One region of the Reyranella sp. GW821-FHT12G01 genome, then DNA from elsewhere that is predicted to be linked to it. Evidence: riboswitches for the same ligand, from Rfam matches in the RefSeq annotation. Region 1 holds a riboswitch; the other holds the start of a gene.
The links. Region 1 has a riboswitch for thiamine pyrophosphate ahead of thiO (glycine oxidase ThiO). Riboswitches for the same ligand answer to the same signal wherever they lie in the genome.
Positions count from the first base shown of each region.

Region 1 (5,285 bases):
GCCGCCGCAGAAGGCGCCGGCATATCCCGTCATGCCGATCACCGAGGCGCTGACCAGTGGCTTGGCCGCGGCATGGCAGGCATCGCTCAGCATGTAGGTCACGGCAAAACTGTCGGCGGCGTCGACGACGACATCCGCATCCGCGACGAGGCGTTGGGCGTTCTGCGGCGTCAGGCGCTCCTGCACCGTGTCGATGCGCACGCCGGGATTGAAGCGTTGCAGGACAGCCCGCGCCGCCTCGACCTTCGGCTTGCCGATGTCGGACATGCCGTAGAGAGGCTGGCGATGGAGGTTCGTCTCCTCGACCGTATCGTGATCGACGATGGTGAGACGGCCGACGCCGGCGCCGCTGAGATACTGCAGCACCGGACAGCCGAGGCCGCCCGCACCCACCACCAGCACCGAGGCGGCGGCAAGGCGCGCCTGCCCCGCTTCGCCGATCTCGGGCAGCACGGCCTGGCGGGCGTAGCGGTTGGTCATTTCTTTCTCGTCGCGGCGATCCAGGCCCTGGCCTGGGCGATCGGATCGGCGTGATTGACGATGTCACCCACGACCGACGCGATGTCGGCGCCCGCCTTCAGGCAGAGCAGCGCGCGTTCCAGGGTGAGGCCACCGATCGCGACCAGCGGCTTGTCGCCAATGAGCTTCTTCCATTCGGCCAGACGCTCGGTGCCCTGCGGCGCCCAAGGCATCTGCTTCAGCACGGTCGGCCAGATCGGGCCCAAGGCGACATAGTCGGGATCGATGGCGAGACCCTTGTCGAGCTCGGCGTGGTCGTGCGTGCTGACGCCAATCTTGATGCCGGCGCGGCGCACCGCTTTCACGTCGGCATCGACCAGATCCTCCTGGCCGAGATGGACCCAGGCGCAGCCTTCGTCGATGGCGACCTGCCAGTAGTCGTTCACGATCAGGTCGGCGCCGTGCTGCACACACACCGCCTTGGCCTCGCGCACCTGACGGCGGATCTCGGCCTCGGGCTGGTCCTTGATGCGGAGCTGAATGAGCTTCGTGCCGACGGGCACCAGCTTCAGCACCCAATCCGAATTGGGCACCACCGGATAGAAGGGATCGAGCATCTCTTAATCTCCAAGCGCGGCTTTGCCGATCACCGGCGTCGACGGCACGGCCATGTCGCGCGGTTCCATCGGGCGCGCAAGATAGGCGGCGCGGCCGGCTTCGACGCCGAGCGCGAAGGCTCGTGCCATCTCGACTGGATCGCCCGCTTCAGCGACCGCCGTATTCAGCAGCACCGCGTCGTAGCCGAGTTCCATCGCAGCGGCGGCATGCGAGGGCACGCCCAGTCCGGCATCGACCACCAGTGGGATGTCGGGGAAGTGCGCGCGCATCGAGCGCAGGCCATAGACGTTGTTGAGGCCGCGCGCTGAACCGATCGGTGCACCCCACGGCATCAGCACCCGGCAGCCTGCCTCGACCAATCGCTCGGCCACGACCAGATCCTCGGTCGTGTAGGGAAACACCTCGAACCCGTCCTCGGAGAGGATGCGTGCGGCTTCCACGAGGCCGAACACGTCGGGCTGCAACGTGTCGGCCTCGCCGATCACCTCGAGCTTGATCCACGGCGTATCGAACAGCTCGCGCGCCATGTGGGCGGTCGTCACCGCTTCCTTCACAGAATGACAGCCGGCGGTGTTGGGCAGCACGCGCACGCCCATCGACTGGATGAGAGACCAGAAAGCCTGCCCGGCCTTCCCCGCGCCGCTCTCGCGCCGCAGCGAGACGGTCACGACTTCCGCAGCCGACGCCTTGATCGCGCGTTCGAGGACCGCCGGCGAGGGATAGCGCGACGTGCCGAGCAGCAGCCGCGACTTCAGCTCGACGCCATAGAAGGACGACATCGTTATCCTCCCTGCATCGGCGCGACGACTTCGATCTTGTCGCCGTCGGCCAGTTCGGTGCGCGGCCGCGCGGCGGCGGCGACGAAGCGGCCGTTCACCGCCGTCGCGATCTTGCGACCGCCGAAGCCAAGCGATTCGAGTGCCGCGGCCAAAGTGCCCGGCGCGACCTCATGCATGTCGTCGTTCAGGAATATCCGCATCTCTCGTCTCCAGAAGAACGGCGTCGGCCACTTCCCGCGCCAGCCAGGGCGCAAGCAGGAAACCATGCCGGAAAAGACCGTTGGCGTGCAGCACGCGGCCGTTGCGTCGCACGCACGGCAGATTGTCGGGAAAAGTCGGCCGCAGGTCGGCGCCCAGTTCGATGATCTCCGCCTCGCCGAAGGCCGGGTGCAACGTGTAGGCCGCGTTCAGCAATTCGACCGCCGAGCGCACGCTGACGCCGCGGCGCTCCTCGCTCTCGATCATCGTGGCGCCGATCATGAAAATCCCGTCGCCCCGCGGCACGATGTAGAGCGGGATGCGCGGATGCAGCAGCCGCACCGGCCGCGCCAGCGATATGTCGTTGGTGTGCACGACCACCATCTCGCCGCGCACGCCGCGCAGGTCGGGCAAGGCATCGCGCGCCGCGAGGCCGCGGCAATCGACGACGAAGTCCGAACCAGCATCGGACAGCGTCGCGCCAACCCCGAACCGGATCGGAACGCCACGCGCTGCAAGACCCGCCGCGAGGGATGCCAGTGCCTTGCGCGGCTCGAGATGAGCTTCGTCGGGGAAAAACAGCGCGCGACGGAAGCGACCGGCGAGATCGGGTTCGAGTGCGGCGATGCCGTCGCCATCGAGCCATTCGTGCCGCTCGGTGCGCGCGGCGAAGCGCGTGAGATCGGCGGCATCGCGCGCCGGCGCGACCACGAGGCTGCCCTTGCTGACCGTGCCGGGGAAATGTTTGCGCCACCAGTCGATCGACGGTGCGCCCAGGCGCGCCACCGCTTCGTCGGTGGTCGCGCGCTCGCACCACGGCGCCAGCATGCCGCCCGCCATCCACGAGCAGGCGCCCTCGCCCAGATGGGCGGCGCGCTCCAGCACCTCGACGGCGATACCGCGATCGGCGAGCTCCGTGGCACAGGCAAGTCCTGCGACGCCGGCTCCGATGATTGATACGACAGGTCGATCCAACGCTTGCTCCCGTTCCTTCGCCGGCATGACCCGGATCAGGTTCAAAGGGTTCAGCCATACGGCTGTCTCAGCCCGTCTTCCGCAGGAAGGTCGGGCACCCCTCGGACGTCATCGAGAAAAGGGGATTGCGGCCCCCGATGTCAAGCGGGAGCGGCATCGCTTATGATTCATGGCTGCCCATGGAGATTGTATCATCGGCTCGCTCTTCGAAGCCGTCTTTGCCGTCATCGGCCTGGCCGCCGAACTGGTGCTTGGCGTCGTCGTCTGGCTGTTCCGGCCGGTCTTCCGTGCGATTGGCAGCAGCCTGGGTCTCGATCGGCGAAAGACCGTGCCCACCGGCATCAAGCCGCGTGAGCTGCCCCGGGAGGCAACAGACGGGATTCTGGCGGCCCTGCAGGCCGACAAGGACGCCAAGGCGGCGCTGTCGTCGGGCTGGCGCGGCTCCTACGCGGCGATCTCGTGCGACTTCGAGCGGATCGGCGACGTGACGATCGGAGCCGAGGTTCGCCTCATCCTCGAGCCCGACAATACAGATCGCGAGGACGCAGTGCGCGCCGAGGTCGATCTGCCCGACCGATCCACCGTGCAGATCGGCTATCTGCGGCGAGGCCATGAGCTGGGCAAGAGCATCGCCCATGGCCGTGTCCGGTGCTGGTTCGCCTCCCGCCGCAAGACCTTGCGGGTCGAAGCGTGGGAGGCCGTGCTCTTCGTCGCCGTCTACGATCCGTAGACGGCGAAGGTCACGCCGCCAGCGACGAGGCCGGCGTCATGAGATGCGTGGCCTCGCCGAAGCCCTCGCTGTCGGGTTGGCGCACCAGCTTCTGGAAGTCGGCCATCAGGGTCTTGGCGATGGGGCCGGCCTGGAAGTGATGTTGGTCGATCGAACCGACCGGCACGATCTCGGCGGCGCTGCCGCAGAGGAAGACCTCGCTGGCTTGCGCCAACTCCTCCGGCATCACGTCGCGCTCCTCGACCGTCCAGCCACGCGCCTTCGCCATGCCCATCACCGCGCGGCGCGTGATCCCGTCGAGGAAGTTGTGCGGCGTCGGGGTCACGAGCTTGCCGTCGATCACCAGGAAGATGTTGGCACCCGTCGTCTCGGCGATGCGGCCCTTCCAGTCGAGCATCAGCGCATCGTCGAAGCCGGCCTTCAGTGCACGGTCCTTCTCGATGCCGCAGATCACGTAGAGGCCGGCCACCTTGGCGTGGCCCGGCGCCGTCTCGGGCGAAGGCCGGCGATACTTCGCCATGGTGACGTTGATGCCGGCGTCACGCGCCTGCACCGACAGGCGACCTTCCTGCGCCCAGGGCGCGATGGCGAGATGGACCGTCGTGCCGACCGCCGACACGCCCAGCACCTCCGAGCCGCGCCAGGCGATCGGGCGGATGTAGCCGGCGCTCAGGTTGTTGGCCTTCACCACGGCGCGGGTCGCCTCGTCGATCTGTTCCCGCGACCAGGGCAGGTCGTAGTCGAGCAGGTTGGCCGAGCGGATCAGGCGGGCGCTGTGGGCGGCGAGGCGGAAGACGCGGCCGTCATAGATGCGCTCGCCCTCGAAGACGGCGGAGCCGTAGTGCAGCGCATGGGTCAGCACATGCATGCGGCTCTCGCGCCACGGCACCAGCTTGCCGTCCAGCCAGATGAAACCGTCCCGATCGTCCATGGTTAAGGACATTGCGATATCCTCCTGAGATTGATTCCGAATGGGTCTTTTGAGATCGACAGATCACAACTATCTATTCAATTAGGTCAATAATACTGACCTTGTCAATCACACTGACCGCGCAAGAATCTTTCGTCAGGATTTTCAGGTGAGGAGGAGCGCCATGCCGGGATCGCCCTTTTCCATCGCACGCCGGTAGGCCGGGCGGGCCGCGCTTCCAAGAGGCCGAGCGCGAGGCCGAGACGCCCCGTCATCGCCTTGAGCAGGGGATTGTCGGCCGGGAGATCGAGCCTCCCCAGGATCATGTTGCGTCCCGTCGCGGGCTGCAGCGTGCCGTTGGCGAAGTGGAACCAGTAGAGGAATTGCGCGAAGTCGGGATGGTCGGGCGGCAGCACCAGCCGGCCTTTGCCATGCTTCGCGATGATCCAGTCGACGATAGCGCCGGACTCGGCCAGCACGACGTCGCCGTCCTGGATCACCGGCGCAGAGCCGAGCGGATGCAGTGCCTTGTAGTCGGGCGGCGCCAGCCGGGTGACCGCATCGCGGTCGTAGATCTTCAGGTCGTAGGGAATGCCCAGCTCCTCGCAGAGCCAGA
Region 1 covers NZ_JBXAPV010000003.1:762,411-767,695, forward strand. Annotated here, with positions in the region: gene AC1RP5_RS28645 (ThiF family adenylyltransferase) at 1-480, opposite strand, end outside; gene AC1RP5_RS28650 (thiamine phosphate synthase) at 477-1,076, opposite strand; gene AC1RP5_RS28655 (thiazole synthase) at 1,080-1,856, opposite strand; gene thiS (sulfur carrier protein ThiS) at 1,859-2,056, opposite strand; gene thiO (glycine oxidase ThiO) at 2,025-3,029, opposite strand; TPP riboswitch at 3,025-3,141, opposite strand; gene AC1RP5_RS28670 (hypothetical protein) at 3,199-3,759, shown strand; gene AC1RP5_RS28675 (branched-chain amino acid aminotransferase) at 3,770-4,702, opposite strand; partial or broken gene AC1RP5_RS28680 (glutathione S-transferase N-terminal domain-containing protein) at 4,835-5,285, opposite strand, start outside.

Region 2 (5,285 bases), on a different contig from region 1:
CCGGTTGGAACATGGCGGCGGCTCGATCGACCGCCCGCCGGCGACGCTCGGTCAGCACACCGACGAGGTGCTGAAGGAAGCGGGCTATTCGCCGGCCGAGATCGCCGAGATGCGTGCGGGCCAGGTCGTCTGAGACCGCTGACTGTCATCCTGAGCGAAGCGAAGGATCTCACGCCAGCCACGCAGTCTGTTGGTCGCAAGGCTAGGTCCTTCGCTACGCTCAGGACGACAACAACGCGGCACGAGCGTCTTTACTGACGCAACCGCGGGCCCTTCCAGGTCAGCTCATAGTTCAATTGCACTCGATACTCCGTGAAGGAGGAGTTGAGCGTGCGGTTGCCCTGGAACTGATCCACGAAGGCGACCCGGTTGCGCAGGTTGAACGGCTTTAGCCAGTCCGGCGCGTCCGTGATCGCGTCGCCGCGGACCGCGAGTTCGAGATCGTATTCCCAGTTGGTCGAGATGCCGGCGCCGGTCGCGGGATTGACCGCGTTGCCGCCATAGGTCGCCGTCGCAAGGAAGATGAAGCCGGGCAGACCCACGCCCTTGAAGTCGTAGCTGGCGCCCGCGGTCACGGCCATCTCGCCGGCGCGGTTGAAGTCAAGCGACTGCATCTTGTTGTAGCCGATGAAGATGCCGTAGGGCGCCCGCCAGTTCGCGGCCGAGCCGATCTGCGTATAGGACACGCGGAAGGCCATCGGCCCCCAGAAGGCATCGGCGCGGAAGCCACCCCAGAAGGTGCTGAAGGGCTGGCCGGTGAGAAGGTTCATCCCGTTGCTGCCCTGCACGGCGAACTGCGCGGCGAGCTGGACGCGCAGATCCTCGTTCACGCGGATCGTGCCGCCGACATCGGCGTAGCTCGACCACAATATGTCAGGGACGTAGTAGGTCGAGGCGCGCGCCTGCAGCTTGTCCATGCTGCCGTACTTCACGCTGAACAGGCCCATGCCCTTGTTGTCGTTCGGCGTGCCGGCCGCTTCGCCCATGTTGATGAAGGCGGAATAGTCGCGCGGCTTCATCGCCGCGACATAGCCCGCGAAGTAGTTCACCGGACCGAGGATGCCGCGCAGCGCATAGGCCTCGAAGGTCTGCGGCAGTTCGCGGTCGTCGCGCGGGTTCACCTCCAGCTCGTCGATATATTGCCGGAAGACGGTGACGGTCTGCTTCTGCCAGCGCGCCGAGGCATAGGCCTGGCCCAGGGTGAAGAAGCCGTAGCCGCCTGGCTTCAGCAGCGACGTGCCATTCGAGGTGGTCTCGTTGCCCTGCGGGGCCCACAGCGGCTGGGTCGTGTAGCCCACCGCGCCGAGCTGCAGCGTGTCGTAGAACCAGCCGGTCTGCAGGCCAATCCAGCCGCCCGCCACCGCGGCCGCCAGATCGGGCGGCGTCTGGTTGTGCCGGTCGAACAGGTAGCTGCGGAAATGCAGTACGGCTGTTGCTTCGTCGTACAGGAACCGCTGCAGCTCCGACTTGAGGCCGTCAGGAGGGCCATCGGGAGCCGGCGTTTGCGCACGCACTGTCACGGGCATCGATAAAGCGAGCAAGGCCAACAGGATACGCACTGGCGCTCGCAACATCGGATGCTCCCCACTCCCCGAGAGCGACGCTTAGAGGGGGCCGGTTAAAGAATTGCGCAAAGCGCACGACAATTTGCGAACGCGCGCTTGTGATCGAAATTTCGACGATCTAGGTTCGTCCCGTCCAAGGGGGGTCCCGCAAGGGGCTGAGATACCGATGGTCGCCAGTCCCGACTGGCGTCGGCGCGGTGACCCTTTGAACCTGATCCGGGTCATGCCGGCGAAGGGAATGGATACATCCTTTGCACGACAAAACACCGGATCTCCGTACGCCAACCAGCCACGGGAGATCCATCATGGACACCATCGTCACCGCTACAGCCCCGACCGTAACGACCGGGCCGCTGCCCTCATCCCGCAAGGTCTACGCGACGCCCGAGGCGGCGCCCGACCTGCGCGTTCCCCTGCGTGAGATCGAACTGTCGTCGCCGCTGGAACCGCCGGTGCGTGTCTACGACACGACCGGCCCCTACACCGACACCGACGTCGCGATCGACGTGCGCAAGGGCCTCGCCCAGACACGACGCGCCTGGGTGCTTGAGCGCGGCGGCGTCGAGGAATATACCGGCCGCGCCATCCAGCCGATCGACAACGGCAACGTGAAGGAATCGGTGCTGCGGCCGTTTCTTCATACGCCGAAGCCGCTGCGCGGCCTCGACGGCAAGCCGATCACCCAGTTCGAATGGGCGCGCGCGGGCGTCATCACCAAGGAGATGATCTACGTCGCGGCGCGCGAGAACCTCGGCCGCAAGACGATGCTCGACGAGGCGGAAGCGCGCCTGGCCGACGGCGAGAGCTTCGGTGCCGCTCTTCCGGCGTTCATCACGCCGGAGTTCGTGCGCCAGGAGATCGCCTCCGGCCGCGCCATCATCCCGGCGAACATCAACCACACGGAACTGGAGCCGATGATCATCGGCCGGAACTTCCTGGTGAAGATCAACGCCAACATCGGCAACTCCGCCGTTTCCTCCTCGATGGAGGAAGAGGTCGAGAAGATGGTGTGGTCGATCCGCTGGGGCGCCGACACCGTCATGGATCTGTCGACGGGCCGTAACATCCACGACACCCGCGAATGGATCGTGCGCAATTCGCCGGTGCCGATCGGCACGGTGCCGATCTACCAGGCACTGGAGAAGGTCGGCGGCGATCCGACCAAGCTGTCGTGGGAGGTCTTCCGCGACACCTTGATCGAGCAGGCCGAGCAGGGGGTCGATTACTTCACCATCCATGCCGGCGTGCGCCTGGCGCATGTGCCGCTCACGGCCAGCCGGGTCACCGGCATCGTGAGCCGCGGCGGCTCGATGATGGCGCAGTGGTGCCTCACCGAGCATCGCGAAAGCTTCCTCTACGAGCATTTCGGCGACATCTGCGACATCATGCGCAAGTACGACGTCTCGTTCTCGCTAGGCGACGGTCTGCGGCCGGGCTGCAACGCCGACGCCAACGACGCCGCGCAGTTCGCCGAGCTGGAGACGCTGGGTGAACTGACCAAGATCGCGTGGGACAAGGGCTGCCAGGTCATGATCGAGGGGCCGGGCCATGTGCCGATGCACAAGATCAAGGCCAACATGGACAAGCAGCTGCGCGAATGCGGCGAGGCGCCGTTCTATACGCTCGGGCCGCTCGTGACCGACATCGCGCCGGGCTACGACCACATCACCTCGGGCATCGGCGCCGCCATGATCGGCTGGTTCGGCACGGCGATGCTTTGTTATGTCACGCCCAAGGAGCATCTCGGCCTGCCGGATCGAGATGATGTGAAGGTTGGCGTCATCACCTACAAGATCGCGGCCCATGCCGCCGATCTGGCGAAGGGCCATCCGGCCGCCCGCCTGCGCGACGATGCGCTCTCGAAGGCGCGCTTCGACTTCCGCTGGCGCGACCAGTTCAACCTCTCGCTCGACCCGGCCACGGCCGAGAAGTTCCACGACGAGACGATGCCCAAGGAGGCCCACAAGACCGCGCATTTCTGCTCGATGTGTGGTCCGAAGTTCTGCTCCATGCGCATCACCCAGGACATCAGGGACTATGCGAAGAAGGGCATGGACGAGATGAGCGCCAAGTTCCGGGCGGGCGGCGGCAGCCTCTATGTCGAGGGCAAAGCCGCCGACTGAGCGAATTTGTCTGGCGTCCGAGGGGTCTTTTTGGCCTCTCGGACGTTGTGACCCCTGTTCGGGTGGCGGCCGCCTTGCGTCTGCCATTTCCGTGGGGGAGACTCCGCGGGTTCAGCGCGTATGTTGTTACGAGCTGTCTTTTTGGGGTGAATTGGACATATGACGCGGCTGCGAACCCTCCTCGGGATCGGTTTCGGGCTGGCCATTGTGGCTGGAGCGGGCTGGTACATTTCGCAGTCCAGTACTGCACCCCCCGCCCGCCAGGGCGGTGGCCGGTTTGCCGGCGGCGCCGCGGTCCCCGTGGGTATCGCCACGGCCGCCAAGGGCGACATTCCGATCGTGCTGCGGGCGCTGGGCACGGTGACGCCGCTCCAGACCGTCAACGTGAAGACCCAGATCACCGGTCAGCTTGTCGACGTCTATTTCAAGGAAGGCCAGATGGTGAAGCAGGGTGACCTGCTGGCGCTGGTCGATTCCCGTCCCTACGACGTTGCCCTGCAGCAGGTGCTCGGCCAGCAGCAGCGCGACGAGGCTCTGCTCAAGAACGCCCAGGCGGACCTCGAACGTTATCGCAAGCTCGTCCAGCAGGATTCGATCGCCCGGCAGCAATACGACACGCAGGTGTCGCTGGTGCGCCAGTACGAGGCGGCGCTGGTGATCGACCAGGCGCAGGTCGATGCGGCCAAGCTCAACGTCACCTACACCCGGATCGTCGCGCCGCTGACCGGCAAGATCGGCCTGCGCATGGTCGACAAGGGCAACTACGTCACGATGGGCGATTCGAGCGGCATCTGCGTCATCATCCAGGTGCAGCCGATCTCGGTCCTGTTCACGATCCCCGAAGATTCCCTGCCGCTGGTCCGCAAGCGCCTGAAGACCGGCGAAAACATGGAAGTGCGCGCCCTCGACCGCTCGCAGAAGGTCGAGCTGGGCGTCGGCCGTCTCGACACCACCGACAACGTGATCGACATCACGACCGGCACCGTGAAGCTGCGCGCGATCTTCGCCAACGAAGACGAATCGCTCTTCCCCAACCAGTTCGTGAACATCCGCCTGCTGGCCGACACGGTGAAGGACGCGGTCGTCGTGCCCGTCGCCGCCATCCAGCGCGGCCAGCCCGGCACCTTCGTCTACCTCGCCAAGGCCGACGATTCGGTCGAGATCCGCGTCGTCGAGCTCGGCGCGACCGACGGCGAGAAGGTGGCGATCCTCAAGGGCCTGCAGGTCGGCGACCAGGTCGTGATCGACGGTGTCGATCGCCTGCGCGATGGCGCCAAGATCCGCAAGCCGAACGCCACGCCGGCAGCACCCGCAGGCCGGCCGGTCGCGAATGCGCCGCCGGATGGTCCCCGTCCTGAAGGCGCCCGTCCTGACGGCCAGCGGCCCAATGGCCAGCCCGGGGCCACCCCCAATGGCGGCCAGCGCAGCAACGCCGCGCCCGACGGCCAGACCCACAATGGATCGCCCGATGGGCAGCGCCGGCGGCAGCAGGCCAATGGCGGGGCCGGGGCCGGCGGTCCTCCCGGAGGCGGCGCGGCCCAGCCGCCCGCACAGACCAACCAGTAGCCGGACCGCGACATGAATCCGTCGCGGATCT
Region 2 covers NZ_JBXAPV010000001.1:213,166-218,450, reverse strand. Annotated here, with positions in the region: gene AC1RP5_RS01035 (CaiB/BaiF CoA transferase family protein) at 1-133, shown strand, start outside; gene AC1RP5_RS01030 (OprD family outer membrane porin) at 252-1,526, opposite strand; TPP riboswitch at 1,692-1,821, shown strand; gene thiC (phosphomethylpyrimidine synthase ThiC) at 1,871-3,688, shown strand; gene AC1RP5_RS01020 (MdtA/MuxA family multidrug efflux RND transporter periplasmic adaptor subunit) at 3,848-5,254, shown strand; gene AC1RP5_RS01015 (efflux RND transporter permease subunit) at 5,267-5,285, shown strand, end outside.
Region 2: linked by a shared signal. The riboswitch ahead of thiC (phosphomethylpyrimidine synthase ThiC) and the one ahead of thiO (glycine oxidase ThiO) in region 1 are both predicted to bind thiamine pyrophosphate.